Regions from separate parts of the Kribbella amoyensis genome, predicted to be linked through region 1. Evidence: riboswitches for the same ligand, from Rfam matches in the RefSeq annotation. Region 1 holds a riboswitch; the other holds the start of a gene.
What was found. Region 1 has a riboswitch for glycine ahead of gcvP (aminomethyl-transferring glycine dehydrogenase). Riboswitches for the same ligand answer to the same signal wherever they lie in the genome.

Region 1 (7,577 bases):
GATCGCGAGGCCGGCCTGATCGAGCAGGTGACCGGACCTCGCCGGACCGAGCGGACCGAGGAGCTCGCCGCGCTCGCCGTCCGGTTGCACGCGGCCCTGGTCCGCGCCCGGCTGCCGCGCTGATCGCTGGACGCCGGACCACCTCGCGTCCGGCGTACGAGGTGCTCCCGGATTGGGGTCGAAGCCGGGCGGTGACCACCGACCTGCCGTGACTGGGTGTGCAGAGTAGGCTGATGGTGTGCGCGAAGTCGACGTGGTCGGAGTCCGGGTGGAGATGCCCTCGAGTCAGCCGATCGTGCTGCTCCGGGAGGTCGGCGGTGAGCGGTACCTGCCGATCTGGATCGGTGCGGCCGAGGCCAGTGCGATCGCCTTCGCCCAGCAGGGCATGGAGCCGCCCCGGCCGCTGACCCACGATCTGTTCGCGGAGACGATCCGGGTGCTCGGGCACACGCTCAGCCAGGTCCGGATCGTCAACCTCACCGACGGGGTGTTCGAGGCGATCCTGGTCTTCGACGACAAGACCGAGATCTCGGCCCGGCCGTCGGACTCGATCGCGCTCGCGCTGCGGACCGGGACGCCGGTGTTCTGCGCCGAGGAGATCCTGGCCGAGGCCGGCATCCCGGTGCCGGACAGCGAGACCGACGGCGCCGACGAGGTCGAGGAAGAAGAAGAGGTCGAGCGGTTCCGCGAGTTTCTCGATCAGGTCACACCTGAGGACTTCGACAAGAGCTGACGTGTAGGGCGGACCCGAACGGGGTACTCACCCGTCGGCATCGACGAAAAGACGGACTTTCACACCTGAACAGCGCCCGGACTTGAACCCACCTGGTACAAGCCCGGACAGGTAACGATTCGGGTCGGGAGCGCGACACGCTCCCGGCTCGGACCCGTTGTCGTTGACCGGCCCTGGTCGGCGGCTTACCTTGAAGGAGTTGTGGAGTGTTGTAACTCCACGGATGTGATCCGTTCCAGTCGGTACCCAGGGAGGCGCAGGCGTGACACGCACCGGCGACACTGATCTGACGGCGCAGTCGACGTCCGACGCGCACGCCGACGCGGCCGCGGCCGCGGGTGTTCAGGGGTTGCTCTTCGACGACGACCTGTCGCCGATGCCGGAGGACGTCGGGTTCCGTGGCCCGACCGCGTGCGCGGCCGCCGGGATCACCTACCGCCAGCTCGACTACTGGGCCCGGACGGGTCTGGTGTCGCCGTCGGTGCGCCCGGCCACCGGGTCCGGCACCCAGCGGCTCTACGGCTTCCGCGACGTGCTGCTGCTCAAGGTGATCAAGCGGCTGCTCGACGCGGGCATCTCGTTGCAGCAGATCCGGACCGCGATCGCGCACCTGAGCCAGCGCGGGATCGACGACCTGACCCAGATCACGCTGATGAGCGACGGCGCCTCGGTCTACATGTGCACCTCGCCGGACGAGGTGATCGATCTGCTGGCCGGCGGTCAGGGGGTCTTCGGGATCGCGCTCGGCGGGGTCTGGCGCGAGGTCGAGGGTTCGCTGTCCGAGCTGCCGACCGAGCGGGCCGGCCACGGCGACGAGGCCGAGCCGCACGCGAGCGACGAACTCGCCGCTCGCCGCCGCGCCCGGATGACCGGCTGAACCACCGTCCTCACTCTCCGCGCCCACTCACTTCCCCGGCGGGTGGGCGTTCTGCTGCCCGGGTGCGTACTGCCCGATGAACCGCCCGGTTGCTGGTAACCTCGGCGATAGCCGCACACAGCACGCGGGAGAGTTCCGGGCGATGCCCGGGCGCCGAAGGGGCAATTCCTCCCCGGAACCTCTCAGGCCCATGGACCGGGTGCCACAGGCGACTCTGAAGCGTGTCCGCGCGTGACAGAGGGGGAGGCCACCGGCAGAACTGTCAGCAACGGAGCCTCTCTCGATGACTGCGCAAGACTCCTCCACCCCCACCCCGCTGGTCTCGGCCGCCTTCGCCGACCGCCATATCGGGCCACGCCCTGACGAGGTCGCCACGATGGTGCGCGCCCTCGGGTACGCCGACGTCGACGCGCTCGTCGATGCCGCGGTGCCCGCCTCGATCCGGTCGGCCGAGCCGCTCCGGCTGCCCGAGCCCGCCTCCGAGGTGGACGCGCTGACCGAGCTCCGGCAGCTCGCCGCCCGTAACACCATCGCCACCTCGATGATCGGCCAGGGGTACTACGGCACCTTCACGCCGTCGGTGATCGTCCGCCGCCTGGTCGAGAACCCGGCGTGGTACACCGCCTACACGCCGTACCAGCCGGAGATCTCGCAGGGCCGGCTGGAGGCGCTGCTGAACTTCCAGACCGTGGTGTCCGACCTGACCGGGCTGCCGACCGCGAACGCGTCGCTGCTCGACGAGGGCACCGCGGCCGCCGAGGCGATGACGCTGGCGCACCGGGGGAACCGCAAGAGCAAGAGCGACCGGTTCCTGGTCGACGCCGACTGCTTCGACCAGACCATCGCCGTGGTCCGGACCCGGGCCGAGGCGCTCGGGATCGAGGTCGTGCTCGCCGACACCACCGACGGCCTGCCGGACGGTGACTTCTTCGGCTTCCTGGTCCAGTACCCCGGCGCCGGTGGAGCCGTCCGCGACCTGAGGCCGTTGATCGAGGCCGCGCACGCCCGCGACACCCTGGTCGCGGTGGCGTCCGACCTGCTCGCGCTGACCGTGCTCGAGGCGCCGGGCGAGGCCGGGGCCGACATCGTGATCGGCTCGTCCCAGCGCTTCGGCGTTCCGCTCTTCTACGGTGGCCCGCACGCCGGCTTCATGTCGGTCCGGACCGGCCTGGAGCGGTCGTTGCCCGGTCGCCTCGTCGGCGTCTCCGTCGACGCGGACGGCGCCCCGGCGTACCGGCTGGCGCTGCAGACCCGGGAGCAGCACATCCGTCGCGAGAAGGCGACCTCGAACATCTGTACCGCGCAGGTGCTGCTCGCCGTGGTCGCGTCGATGTACGCGGTGTACCACGGTCCGGACGGCCTGAAGGCGATCGCCGAGCGGGTGCACGGGCACGCCGACAGCCTGGCCGCGTCGTTGCGGGCCGGCGGCATCGAGGTCGTGCACGAGCAGTTCTTCGACACCGTGCTCGCCAGGGTCCCAGGCCGCGCGGCGGACGTGGTCGACGCGGCCCGGCAGCACGGGATCTGGCTGCGCCTCGTCGACGCCGACCACGTCGGCCTGTCCTGCGACGAGAAGACCGACGCCTCGGTGCTGAGCCGGGTCTGCCAGGCCTTCGGCGTCACCTACGACGCCGCGCTCACCGGCCCGGCGCTCGACCAGGCCGTTGCCCGCAGCACCGAGTACCTGACCCACCCGGTCTTCAACACGCACCGCTCGGAGACCGCGATGCTGCGGTACCTGCGCAAGCTGAGCGACAAGGACTACGCGCTCGACCGGGGCATGATCCCGCTCGGCTCGTGCACGATGAAGCTGAACGCGACCACCGAGATGGAAGCGGTCACCTGGCCCGAGTTCGCCGACCTGCACCCGTTCGCGCCGATCGAGGACGCCGCCGGGTACGTCAAGCTGATCGGTCAGCTGGAGCGCTGGCTGGCCGAGGTGACCGGGTACGCGAAGGTGTCGATCCAGCCGAACGCGGGCTCGCAGGGTGAGCTGGCCGGGCTGCTCGCGATCCGTGGGTACCACCTGGCCAACGGCGACAGCGAGCGCACCGTCTGCCTGATCCCGGCCAGCGCGCACGGTACCAACGCGGCGTCCGCGGTGATGGCCGGGATGAAGGTCGTCGTTGTCAAGGGCAACGACGACGGCACGATCGACCTGGACGACCTGCGCGCCAAGGCCGCCGAGCACGCGGCGAAGCTGGCCGCGATCATGATCACGTACCCGTCGACGCACGGCGTGTACGAGGAGAGCGTCACCGAGGTCTGCCGGATCGTCCACGACCACGGCGGCCAGGTGTACGTCGACGGCGCGAACCTGAACGCCCTGCTCGGCCTCGCCAAGCCGGGCGAGTTCGGCGGCGACGTCAGCCACCTGAACCTGCACAAGACGTTCTGTATCCCGCACGGTGGCGGCGGCCCTGGTGTCGGTCCGGTCGCGGTGGCCGAGCACCTGGCGCCGTACCTGCCGAACCACCCGCTGCTCGACCAGGCCGGACCGGAGTCCGGGGTCGGCCCGATCAGCGCTGCTCCGTTCGGGTCGGCCGGGGTGCTGGCGATCTCCTGGGCGTACATCCGGATGATGGGCGCCGAGGGGCTGACCGCGGCGACGAAGAACGCGGTGCTGACCGCGAACTACGTCGCCAAGCGGCTCGAGAACGCGTTCCCCGTGCTCTACACCGGCGAGAACGGCCTGGTCGCGCACGAGTGCATCCTGGACCTGCGGCCGATCACCAAGGAGACCGGCATCACCGTCGACGACGTCGCCAAGCGGCTGATCGACTACGGCTTCCACGCGCCGACGATGTCGTTCCCGGTGGCCGGCACGCTGATGGTCGAGCCGACCGAGTCCGAGGACCTGGGCGAGCTGGACCGGTTCGTCGACGCGATGATCGCGATCCGGCACGAGATCGACCGGGTCGTGGCGGGGGAGTGGCCGGCCGGCGACAACCCGCTGGTGAACGCGCCGCACACCGCGTCCTCGGTGATCAACGACAAGTGGGACCACGCGTACACCCGTGAGGAGGCCGCGTTCCCGCGTTCCGTCGACCGGACCACCAAGTACTGGCCGCCGGTCCGCCGCATCGACGGTGCGTACGGCGACCGCAACCTGATCTGCTCCTGCCCGTCCCCGGAGGCCTTTGAGTGACCCTTCGTCCTGACACCGCGGCCGCCCTGTTCGCGGAGGTGGCCGCGGCGCAGTCCGAGTGGAGGTTGCCGTCGATCAACGCCGGGGTGCTGCGGGACGGCGCCTTGGTGTGGACCGGGTCGCGGGGGCGGTTCGCCACCGTGGACGGGGGCGCGCCGGGGCCGGACGTGCAGTACCGGATCGGGTCGATCACGAAGACGCTGACCGCGATCCTGGTGCTGCAGTGCCGGGACGACGGGCTGCTCGGGCTGAACGATGCCGTTGGCAAGCATCTGCCCGGGATCGCGTTCGGGGACCGGACGATCCGGCACCTGCTCGCGCACTCGGGCGGGATGAACGCCGAGCCCGAGGGGCCGTGGTGGGAGCGCAACCCGGGCGTCACGTTCGACGAGCTCGCGGCCGCGATGGACGACGCGCACGCGGCCGGTCCGGCGGATCGGCGGCACCACTACTCGAACCTCGGCTACGGCCTGCTCGGTGAGATCGTGGCGCGGGTGCGCGGCGAGGCCTGGTTCGACCTGGTGGTGGAGCGGATCCTCCGGCCGCTGGAGATGAAGCGGACCTCGTACTTCCCGGCGGCGCCCGCGGCCCAGGGGTTCTCGGTGCACCCGTTCAGCGGTCGGCTCGAGGAGGAACCGGCCCACGACGCGGCCGCGATGGCCCCGGCCGGTCAGCTGTGGAGCACGATCGAGGACCTGGCCAAGCTGGCGGCGTTCTGGATCGACCCGGTGTACGAGGTGCTGAGCCGGGACACTGTCGAGGAGATGGCGGCCCCGTCGGCCTCGGATCCGCGCGAGGCCCTCACCGGCTCGTACGGGCTGGGTCTGCGGTTGTACGCGGACGACCCGTACGTCTTCGTCGGCCACACCGGTTCGATGCCGGGCTTCCTGGCCGGGTTGTTCGTGGACCGGGCCCGGCGGATCGGTGCCGTGACGCTGGGCAACGCGACGTACGGCAAGTGCGCGTCCGTCCCGCTCGACCTGATGCGCACCCTGGTCGCCCACGAACCACCGCTGCCGCAGGAATGGGTCCCCGAACCACGGCTGGCCCAAGGCGAGGAGTTGCTCGGCCACTGGTACTGGGGCAACACCCCGCTGACGATGGTGGTCAGCTGCGGCATCCTCCAGATCACCGGCGGCCTCACCTCCCGCTTCACCCCGCTCGGCCCCGACCTGTACCGAGGCCGCGACGGCTACCTGGCCGGCGAGAACCTCAAGGTGATCCGCGACGACACCGGCGCCATCCAGGAACTCAACATCGCCACCTTCAGCCTCACCCGTCGTCCGTACGGCCGCTGACCACGGCCGGAAGCGGCCGTGACCGAGAACCACGGGTGACCTCCGAACTACGGTGAGGACATGCCGTGGCTCCGGATCGTGTCCGTCGGGATCGTCGTCGTGCTGCTCGGTTTCGTCGTCAGGGGTGCGGTCGATCACTGGTCCGACCCGCAGGAGAGCCGGCAGGACGTGATCGACCAGCACGCCGGAACGCTGAGGACGATTCGCGGTCAGGTCGAGCGAGCGGTCGCCAAGACCCCGCCGATCGACCTGGAAGCCGCGGGATCAGAGCGCTGCGACGGGCTCCGGGACGGCGAGCGGCCGTTCAAGCTCGACAGGGGTGACCCAAGGACCAGCACGGTCGGCATCGTCCTGGACCGGCAACTGACCGACCCAGGCGCCGAGCGGGGTCAGTACGACTTCGCGCCGACGACGCTGGGCGACCTGATCGTCGAGGCCGGTCCGGGCCACGAGGCCGGGAAGGACGATCAGGAGCCGGCCGACGATCTGTTCAGGCGGACCGTCGAGGCGACCGCCAAGGTCCGCTATGCGCTGGTCCTGCGCCTGGTCGACGTCCCATCCGAAGATGAGGAACCGCGCCACCTGGGCTACACGGCGTCGATGCTCGACCTGACCAGGGCCGCGGAGGTCTGCCGGTTCAGTGCCACTGCCGACGTCGGGCGGGGGGTCATCCCCTATCGGTACCCGAGCGGTGCGTCGGAGGAGATGCGCAACCGCAGCAAGGCCGGGGCGCTGAGAATGGTCCTGTTGAGCAACACGCTGGCCGTGCTCGAGATGCAGCTCAACTCGGTGCAGCGGGGCAGCTTCGAGCTCGACGGGAAGTAGCCGCGTTCCGGGCCGTCCGGAATGGGGGCGTGAGGCTTGCCACAAGTACGTGACGGGGAAGGTTCGGCCTGCCCTGGAACGCCTTGCTGGATGGGGGAAACGGCGTGTCGCCCGAGGGATGGTCACTGTGGGCACCCCGGTTGACACGGGGCGGAGGGGCGGAAGTAAGTTAGGTCCGCCTTAGTAAGGCTTGCCTTACTCGACAACTTTCCCTGGAGAGCCTGGATGCCGCAGCCCGCGCGTCTCACCGCGGTCAGCTCGTTGCCATCGGTGCCGCAGAGCCCGTTCGATCTGACCCTTCCTCGCTGGCCGTTGGCCACCACGGTGGCCGACCGGACCCGGGGGCCGTTGCCGGCGGGGCCGCCGGCGGCGGTGTTGCGGCGGACGGCCGAACTGCTGGGCGAGCCGCGGGTGCCGTCGACCGGTGTCGGGGAGTCGGCCGCGCTGGACCTGATCGCGAGTGTGCTGGCCGAGAACGGGATCGACCTGAGTCACCCGCACGCGGCCGCGCACCTGCAGCCGCCGGTGCTCCAGGTCGCCGTCGACGCGGACGCGCTGGCGTCGGCGAGCAACGCGTCGATGGACACGTACGACTCGGGTCCGGCGACGCTGGCCGTCGAGCAGTGGGTCGTCCGCGCGCTCGCGGGTCTGGCCGGGCTCGGTACCTCGGCCGACGGCGTCCTCACCCCGGGCGGC
Region 2 (7,577 bases), 4.2 Mb from region 1:
GGACGGGCTGGTCGTGCCGTCCACCGGCCACGCCCCCGGATTCACCCAGGCGAACCTGGTGGTCCTGCCGCGCGACTGGGCGTACGACATGCTGCTGTTCGGCCAGCGCAATCCCCGGCCGGTCCCGCTGCTCGACGTCACCGACGCCGGGTCGTACCGGACCGTGCTGGCGCCGGACGCGGACCTGCGCACCGACCTGCCGAAGTACCGGGTCTGGCGGGACGGTGAGCTGGTCGACGAGCCGGCCGACGTGACCGGGCTGTGGCGGGACGACCTGGTCAGCTTCCTGATCGGGTGCAGCTTCAGCTTCGAGACGGCACTGCTGGAGGCCGGTGTCCCGGTCCGCAACCTGGAGCAGGGCCGGAACGTGTCCATGTACCGGACGTCGGTGGACTGCCGTCCCGCGGGCCGGCTGGCCGGGCCGTTGGTGGTCTCGATGCGCCCGATCCCGGCGGCCCTGGTCCCGGCCGCGGTCCAGGTCACCGGCCGGATGCCGCAGGTGCACGGGGCGCCCGTCCACGTGGGTGACCCGGCCTCGCTGGGCATCGATGCGCTGGACCGGCCGGACTTCGGCGACCCGGTCGAGTTCGCGCCGGGAGACGTTCCGGTCTTTTGGGCTTGCGGAGTGACGCCCCAAGCTGCGTTGATGGGCTCACGGCCCCCGTTCGCGATCACCCATGCTCCCGGGCACATGTTCGTGACCGACGTGCCGGACCAGGAGTACCGACAACTGTAGGGGGATCGACGTGACCCAGGACCGGACCGAAGAGCAGCGCAAGTCCTACCGGCCGATCGACGCGAAGGGGTTCCGGGACGGGATCGGCCGGAACTGGGGCCCGGTGGACCGGTCGGTGGTGCTGCCGGACGGCCTGGCCGAGGCGGCCGCCGAGCACCGCCGGAAGCTGAGCGCGGCGCTGCCGGGAAGGCGGATCGCGCTCGGGGCCGGCCGGGCGCCGGTCCGCTCGAACGACACCGACTACCGGTTCCGTGCCGACAGCGACTTCGTCTGGCTGACCGGTTGCCAGGCCGAGGGCGCGGTCCTGGTCCTCTCCGCCGACGGCGACGCCACGCTGTACCTGCGCGAGGCGGCCGGCCCGGCGGAGGCGGACTACTTCGCGAACGCGCGTGACGGTGAGCTGTGGATCGGCCCGGTGCCGGGGCTGAAGGACTGGTCCGAGGCGCTGCAGATCGCCTGCCGCCCGATCGAGGAGCTGCCGACCGCGGTCCGCGGCGCCGTCCCGTACATGCTGTCCGTGCCCGGCGTCGAGCCGATGCTGGACGCGCTGGTCCGGACCTCGCCGACCGACGGCGACATCCTCCGGCAGAGCATCTCCGAGCTGCGCCGGATCAAGGACGACTGGGAGCTCGACCAGCTCCGGGAGGCGGTCGAGGCCAGCGTGCAGGGCTTCGCCGACGTGGCCCGCGAGCTGCCGGAGGCGATCCGAGGGGGCGGCGAGCGCTGGCTGGAGGGCACCTTCGACCGGCGCGCCCGGACCGCTGGCAACGGCGTCGGGTACGCCTCGATCGTTGCTGCTGGCAACCACGCTCCGGTGCTGCACTGGGTCCGCAACGACGGCGCGGTCCGGGAGGGCGACGTGATCCTGCTGGACGCCGGGGTCGAGACCCGGACGCTGTACACCGCGGACGTCACCCGGACCTTCCCGGCCACCGGGGAGTACACGGCCGCGCAGCGCCAGGTGTACGACCTGGTCCACCAGGCCCAGCTCGCGGCGCTGGCGGCGGTCCGCCCGGGTGCGCCGTACCGGGCCTTCCAGTACGAGGCGATGCGGACGCTGGTCGAGGGGCTGCGGGACTGGGGGATCCTGGACGTGTCGCTGGACGAGGCGCTCGGGCCGGACGGCCAGCAGCACCGCCGGTACGTGGTCTGCGGGCTCGGGCACTACATCGGCCTGGACGTGCACGACTGCGATGCGGCGCGGCCGGAGAAGTACCTGGCCGGGGACATCGAGGTGGGGATGGCGCTGGCCGTCGAGCCGGGGCTGTACTTCCACCCGCACGACGAGACCGTGCCGCCCGAGCTGCGCGGCGTCGGCATCCGGATCGAGGACAACGTGGTCGTGCACGAGGACCAGCTGGAGATCCTGACCGAGCCGCTGCCGATCACGGCCGACGGGCTGGAGCAGTGGGTCAAGGCCCAGCAGGATTAGCCGCTCCGGTGTAGTACACCGAGAGTGACGCGGCCGGAGCGGAAAGAATTCTGGTCACAACCGGTAACACCGGGGCGGTCGGCAACGATGTAGGGGGCGGGGGGAGGGTCGACCCGGCGGAGCGTATGGGAGTGGGGGGCCGCGAGCCATACGCCCGCCGGGACGACCCTGACCGGGACTTCGTTTCCCGTCAGCGCTGGAGCTCGGCACTGGGGGACCCAGGTATCAGGAATTGGGGATTCCTATGAACCTGCGTGTGCGGGTGGTGCACTGCGCGTGCGCCGGCGGCCGGCACTGGTACGCCGACATCGACGACGCCGACGATCCACAACCGGACGATCCGTTCTGGTTCGTCGACGGTTGCGCGACCCAGACCCAGGCGCTGGAAACGGCCTGTGGTGAGTTGCTCGCGCTGTCCGACCGGGTGGTCCGCGGCGATTGGCTGCCGCGAGTCCTCGAGGACGCCTGAACGACCGGAGCCCCCGACGGCAGTACGGCGTCGGGGGCTCCGGCTTCCACTCAGCCCGCGGGTACGGCGGGACAGCTGTTGCCGCGCCGTGGGACCGTCAGCTCGACCAGGTACGTATCGATCGCGGCCTGCATGCACGGGCTCGTCGAGTAGCTGCCGTGTCCCCAGCCCTCGTACGTGAGCAGGACGCCCGAGTGCCCGAGTTGCCGGGCCACGTTCGTCGCCCAGTTGTAGCCCGACGCGGGATCGTGGACGGTCGCGGCCAGCAGGATCGGCCGGTCCAGGTCGCGCACCCGCAGACGGTGCTGTGGGTTGTCCACCTCGGTCGGTGCGCCGAGGCAGGACGCGGTCGCAAGCAACGCACCGGGGTATCGCATCTCCGGGTACTTGCGGCCCAGCGTGCGCAGCTGCGCGGCGTACTGCTGGTAGCTGTGCACCGGAAGTCGCCAGTCCTGGCAGAACACCGCGAACGGGTTCGACCGCAACCCTGTCGGCGCGGGCGGCTCAGTAACTACCGGGGGCTCGCTCTTCTCCAGCTGCTGCAGGATGCCGGCCAGCTTCGGCCACTCCGCGTCGTAGAAGGTCCGGAACGCCGCATAGCTGAGCGTGAACGGCGTCAGCGCGGTGTGCGGGTCCCTCGGATCGGGCAGCTCACCACGGCCGGCCCGGGCGAGCAGGTCGGCCCACAGCGCGCGCACGTCTCGCCCGTGCAGCACACAGTCCGTACTGCGTTCGCACCAGCGGACGAACTCGTCGAAGGAGTCCTGCGCGGTCGCGGCCTGCGTGTCGAGGAACGCGGACGTGCCGAGGCTGTGGTCGACCGAGCTCTCCAGCACGATCGCCCGGACACGCCGCGGGAACACCTCGGCGTACTGCTCACCCAGCAACGTCCCGTACGAGCTGCCGTGGAAGGTGAGTTGCTGCTCGCCGAGTGCCGAGCGGATCGCGTCGACGTCCCGGACGCTCTGCAGGCTGTCGATGTGGTCGTACACCGGTCCCGTGTTCGCGCGGCAGTCGGCGGACAGCTCCCGGTTGTAGCGGATCGTCCGGTCGAACTCCGCCTGACTACCGATCAAGGGTGAGGGCTGCCGGGCCAGCAACGCCGCCGAGCACTTCACCGGGTTGCTGCCGCCGATACCCCGTGGATCGAGGCTGACGATGTCGAACCGGTCCTGCAGGTTCTCGCTGAAGCGGGTCATCCCGGTCTTGATCCGGGACACGCCCGAGTCGCCGGGACCGCCGGGCCCGAAGACCAGCACCCCGACGCGCCGGGCCGGGTCCTTCGCCGGCCGCCGGGCGATCGCGAGGCCGAAGGTGGGTCCGTCCGGCCGCTGCCAGTCCACGGGGACCTGCAGGGTCGCACACTGCGATCCCTTCACCAGTTGGGGATCCTCGTCCCCGACCGGCGTGCAGTCGGACCACTCCACCTTCGACGGGCGCACCTCCGAGGGGGCGGCCTGGGCGGATGTCGGCAGGGCGCCGACGCCGGTTGCGGCGACGCCCAGGACCACACCCCACGCGGTGGTCCTGAGCCGTCTTGTTGCAGTGCGCACGTGGACATCTCCTGTCGTCTGGGAAACGTCCCCGATCCTTCGGCAATCGCTGTCCGGCGGCATCAGGTCTGTCCCCGGACCAGACCCCCGTCGCCGGTGGGGGACGGCTGGGGGTCAGCGACCGCAGCCCTTGCAGGGTCTGCGGGTCCGCAGGTGATACCCGTACGCCGCGACCGCGAGCCCCACGCCCCACGCGAAGTACGCGGGCACGGCGACCCAGAAGAAGCTGTCCGGCAACCCCACGTCCCCGTACACCGCCTTGCCCTGCAAAGCGGCCGCGATCATCTGCAGCAACCCGACACCGAAGTACGCCGTAATGCCCGCGCCCAGGCCGGCCCCGGGAAGGAGCAGCATCCAGCGGGGAAAGACGCGACCGGCTCGGTACACCAGCAGGAGCGGCAGCAGGATCCCCGCGAGCAGGAAGCCGCCCTCGAACAACAGAATCGACAGGCCCGCGTCGTACGGCACGAAGTCGAAGCCGACCACGGCCTGGGCGGCCAGACGAGTAAGGCAGCCCGCGACGGCGAGCCACGCAGCGGCGAAGGCCCACCGTGGAGTCGAGGTGAGGTGAGGTTGTCCGCTACAGCGGAGGCAGGTGGGGTCGAGCGCGCGTTGCCGGGTGAGCGCGGTGAGGCCGAGCAGCGCTGCGCCGGTCAGTGCACCGAAGCGGCTGAGCAGTCCGGCGAGGTCGAAGGGGATGCCCAGGCCGGGGAGGATTCCGCCGACCACGTCCAGCAACGCCAACGCGGACACGGCGACCCACCCGGCCGCCATCGCCCACACCAGGCCGATCAGCACGCGACTACGGGGGCGCTTAGCCAGCGTGACCAGCCCGGCGGCGCTCAGCGCACACCCGGCCACGGCGACCCAGTCCGGTACGAGCAGGTCGTTCCCCGGGAGCTTCCAGTCCGGCCCGTGTCCGGTGGCGAACCAGAGCCGCACACCGCCGTAGACCGCGGACCAGAGCAGCGCGGCCCGCGGTACTGAGGCGGCCCAGGCCGGGGCGGTCGAGGTCCGCGCGATCGTGGTCATGACCTCAGCCTGGTCGGCGCCCGCGGTCCGCGGATCACTCCGGCGGGGGAGCGGGCTCCATCGCCCGATGGGGAGTTGGCGCGCCTTGTTAGGGTCCAGATCGATGACCGAGATCGCCGCCGAGGCCCCCGCCGCCCAGAAGCACGCGATGTGGTTCCGCATCGTGGCCGTCGCCGAAGCCGTGTCCTGGACCGGCCTGCTGATCGGCATGCTGTTCAAGCACGTGCTGACCGAACAGGAGCTCGGGGTGCAGATCTTCGGCCCCATCCACGGCGGCATCTTCGTGCTGTACTTGCTCACCGTCGCCGTGGTCCGTAAGCCGCTGGGCTGGACCTGGCCGACCACGCTGCTGGCGCTGGCGGCGAGTGTTCCGCCGCTGTTCACCTGGTTCTTCGAGCTCTGGGCGTCCCGGACCGGGCGGCTCGGCGCGACCGGCCGGGCGGATTGACGCGCGCACCGGGTCCGCCGTACCGTCGCGGCGTCCGACCACTCAAGTGCACAGCAGCCGCATGAACCCGTGCGGGAGAGACCTGGGCTCGACCCGGGCGCCGTAGGAGCAACTCTCCCCAAGAATCTCTCAGGCACCTTCACCGCACGGGCGAGGCACCTCTGGAAGGCAGCAAGCCTGACAGAGTGGGGAGGCAACCAAACGGTCAACGGTGACCGGAAGGAATCCTCCAGATGGCGATCAGCGTCTTCGATCTCTTCAGCATCGGGATCGGCCCGTCCAGCTCACACACCGTGGGCCCGATGAGAGCCGCCCGGACGTTCGCCCTCGGCCTCGCCGACGACGGTCTGCTCACCCGGACCACGGCCGTCGAGTCGCAGCTGTTCGGCTCACTCGGCGCGACCGGGCACGGCCACGGCAGTGACAAGGCCGTCCTGCTCGGCCTCGAGGGCGAGGACCCGGAGACCGTCGACACGCGCTCGGTGAACGGCCGGGTCGAGGTGATCCGGTCCCACGGCCGGCTCCGGCTCGCCGGGACGCACGAGGTCGCCTTCGACGAGAACAGCCAGCTGGTGATGCACCGGCGCAAGGCATTGCCGTACCACCCGAACGGGATGCGGTTCCTGGCCCGCGATGCCGGTGGCGAGGTGCTGCGCGAGCGCACGTACTACTCCGTCGGCGGCGGCTTCGTGGTCGACGAGACCGCAGCGGCCGGGGACCGGATCGTGCCGGACCGGACGCCGCTGAAGTACCCGTTCCGCTCCGGCGCCGAACTGCTCGACCGGTGCCGCGAGTCGCACCTGCCGATCAGCGAGGTGATGCTCGCGAACGAGCTGGCCTGGCGGACCGAGCCGGAGATCCGGGCCGGCCTGCTGCACATCTGGCAGGTGATGCAGGACTGCGTCCAGGAGGGCTGCGAGACCGAGGGCGTCCTGCCCGGCGGTCTGAAGGTGCCGCGGCGCGCGTACGCCCTGCACCAGAAGCTCAGCCGGGACCCGTGGTCGATGGACCCGCTCAAGGTGATGGACTGGGTGAACCTGTTCGCGCTCGCGGTGAACGAGCAGAACGCGTCCGGCGGCCGGATCGTCACCGCCCCGACGAACGGCGCCGCCGGCATCATCCCCGCGGTGCTGCACTACTACCGCCGGTTCGTGCCCGGATCCACCGAAGAGGGCGTGATCCGGTTCCTGCTCGCGGCCGCCGCGATCGGCGTGCTGTACAAGGAGAACGCGTCGATCTCCGGGGCCGAGGTCGGCTGTCAGGGCGAGGTCGGCTCGGCCTGTTCGATGGCGGCGGCCGGACTCTGCGAGGTCCTCGGCGGCACCCCGGAGCAGGTCGAGAACGCGGCCGAGATCGCGATGGAGCACAACCTCGGCCTGACCTGCGACCCGGTCGGCGGGCTGGTCCAGATCCCGTGCATCGAGCGGAACGCGATGGCCTCGGTGAAGGCGATCAACGCGGCCCGGATGGCGATGCACGGGGACGGGGTGCACGTGGTCACGCTGGACAAGGTGATCAAGACGATGCGCGAGACCGGCGCCGACATGAAGATCAAGTACAAGGAGACGTCACGCGGCGGGCTCGCCGTGAACGTGATCGAGTGCTGACGGATCCTCCACGTGCGCGTTGTGGCCGAGCCCGGGCAGCGTGACCACCTGGTCGTGCAGCGCGGCGAGCTCGGCGTCGGTGTTCATCGGATCCAGCTCGCCCCGGGCCAGCACCACGTCGGCCTGGGCGTCACGCAGCAGCCTCGGGAGATTCGGGGCGCCGACGCCGAAGGCCCGTGGATCCAGGGCGAGCCGCCAGCCCTGGTCGTCCTGGACGAGGCCGTGGTCGACCGCGGGATCACGCGGATCCACGATGCCGTCGAGACCGGCGACCCGGAGGTACCGCGCTGCCGCCTCGTC

Region 2: linked by a shared signal. The riboswitch ahead of FB561_RS05005 (L-serine ammonia-lyase) and the one ahead of gcvP (aminomethyl-transferring glycine dehydrogenase) in region 1 are both predicted to bind glycine.

What each region holds. Positions count from the first base shown of each region.
Region 1 is NZ_VIVK01000001.1:5,241,353-5,248,929, forward strand. Features, by position in the region: gene ftsR (transcriptional regulator FtsR) at 1-123, shown strand, start outside; gene FB561_RS24545 (bifunctional nuclease family protein) at 239-733, shown strand; gene FB561_RS24550 (MerR family transcriptional regulator) at 996-1,610, shown strand; glycine riboswitch at 1,726-1,818, shown strand; gene gcvP (aminomethyl-transferring glycine dehydrogenase) at 1,894-4,758, shown strand; gene FB561_RS24560 (serine hydrolase domain-containing protein) at 4,755-6,056, shown strand; gene FB561_RS24565 (hypothetical protein) at 6,117-6,881, shown strand; gene FB561_RS24570 (pyridoxal phosphate-dependent decarboxylase family protein) at 7,107-7,577, shown strand, end outside.
Region 2 is NZ_VIVK01000001.1:1,046,629-1,054,205, reverse strand. Features, by position in the region: gene FB561_RS05035 (putative hydro-lyase) at 1-736, shown strand, start outside; gene FB561_RS05030 (aminopeptidase P family protein) at 747-2,168, shown strand; gene FB561_RS05025 (hypothetical protein) at 2,413-2,637, shown strand; gene FB561_RS05020 (alpha/beta hydrolase) at 2,688-4,190, opposite strand; gene FB561_RS05015 (hypothetical protein) at 4,305-5,222, opposite strand; gene FB561_RS05010 (DUF3817 domain-containing protein) at 5,326-5,670, shown strand; glycine riboswitch at 5,733-5,825, shown strand; gene FB561_RS05005 (L-serine ammonia-lyase) at 5,904-7,277, shown strand; gene FB561_RS05000 (alpha/beta fold hydrolase) at 7,239-7,577, opposite strand, start outside.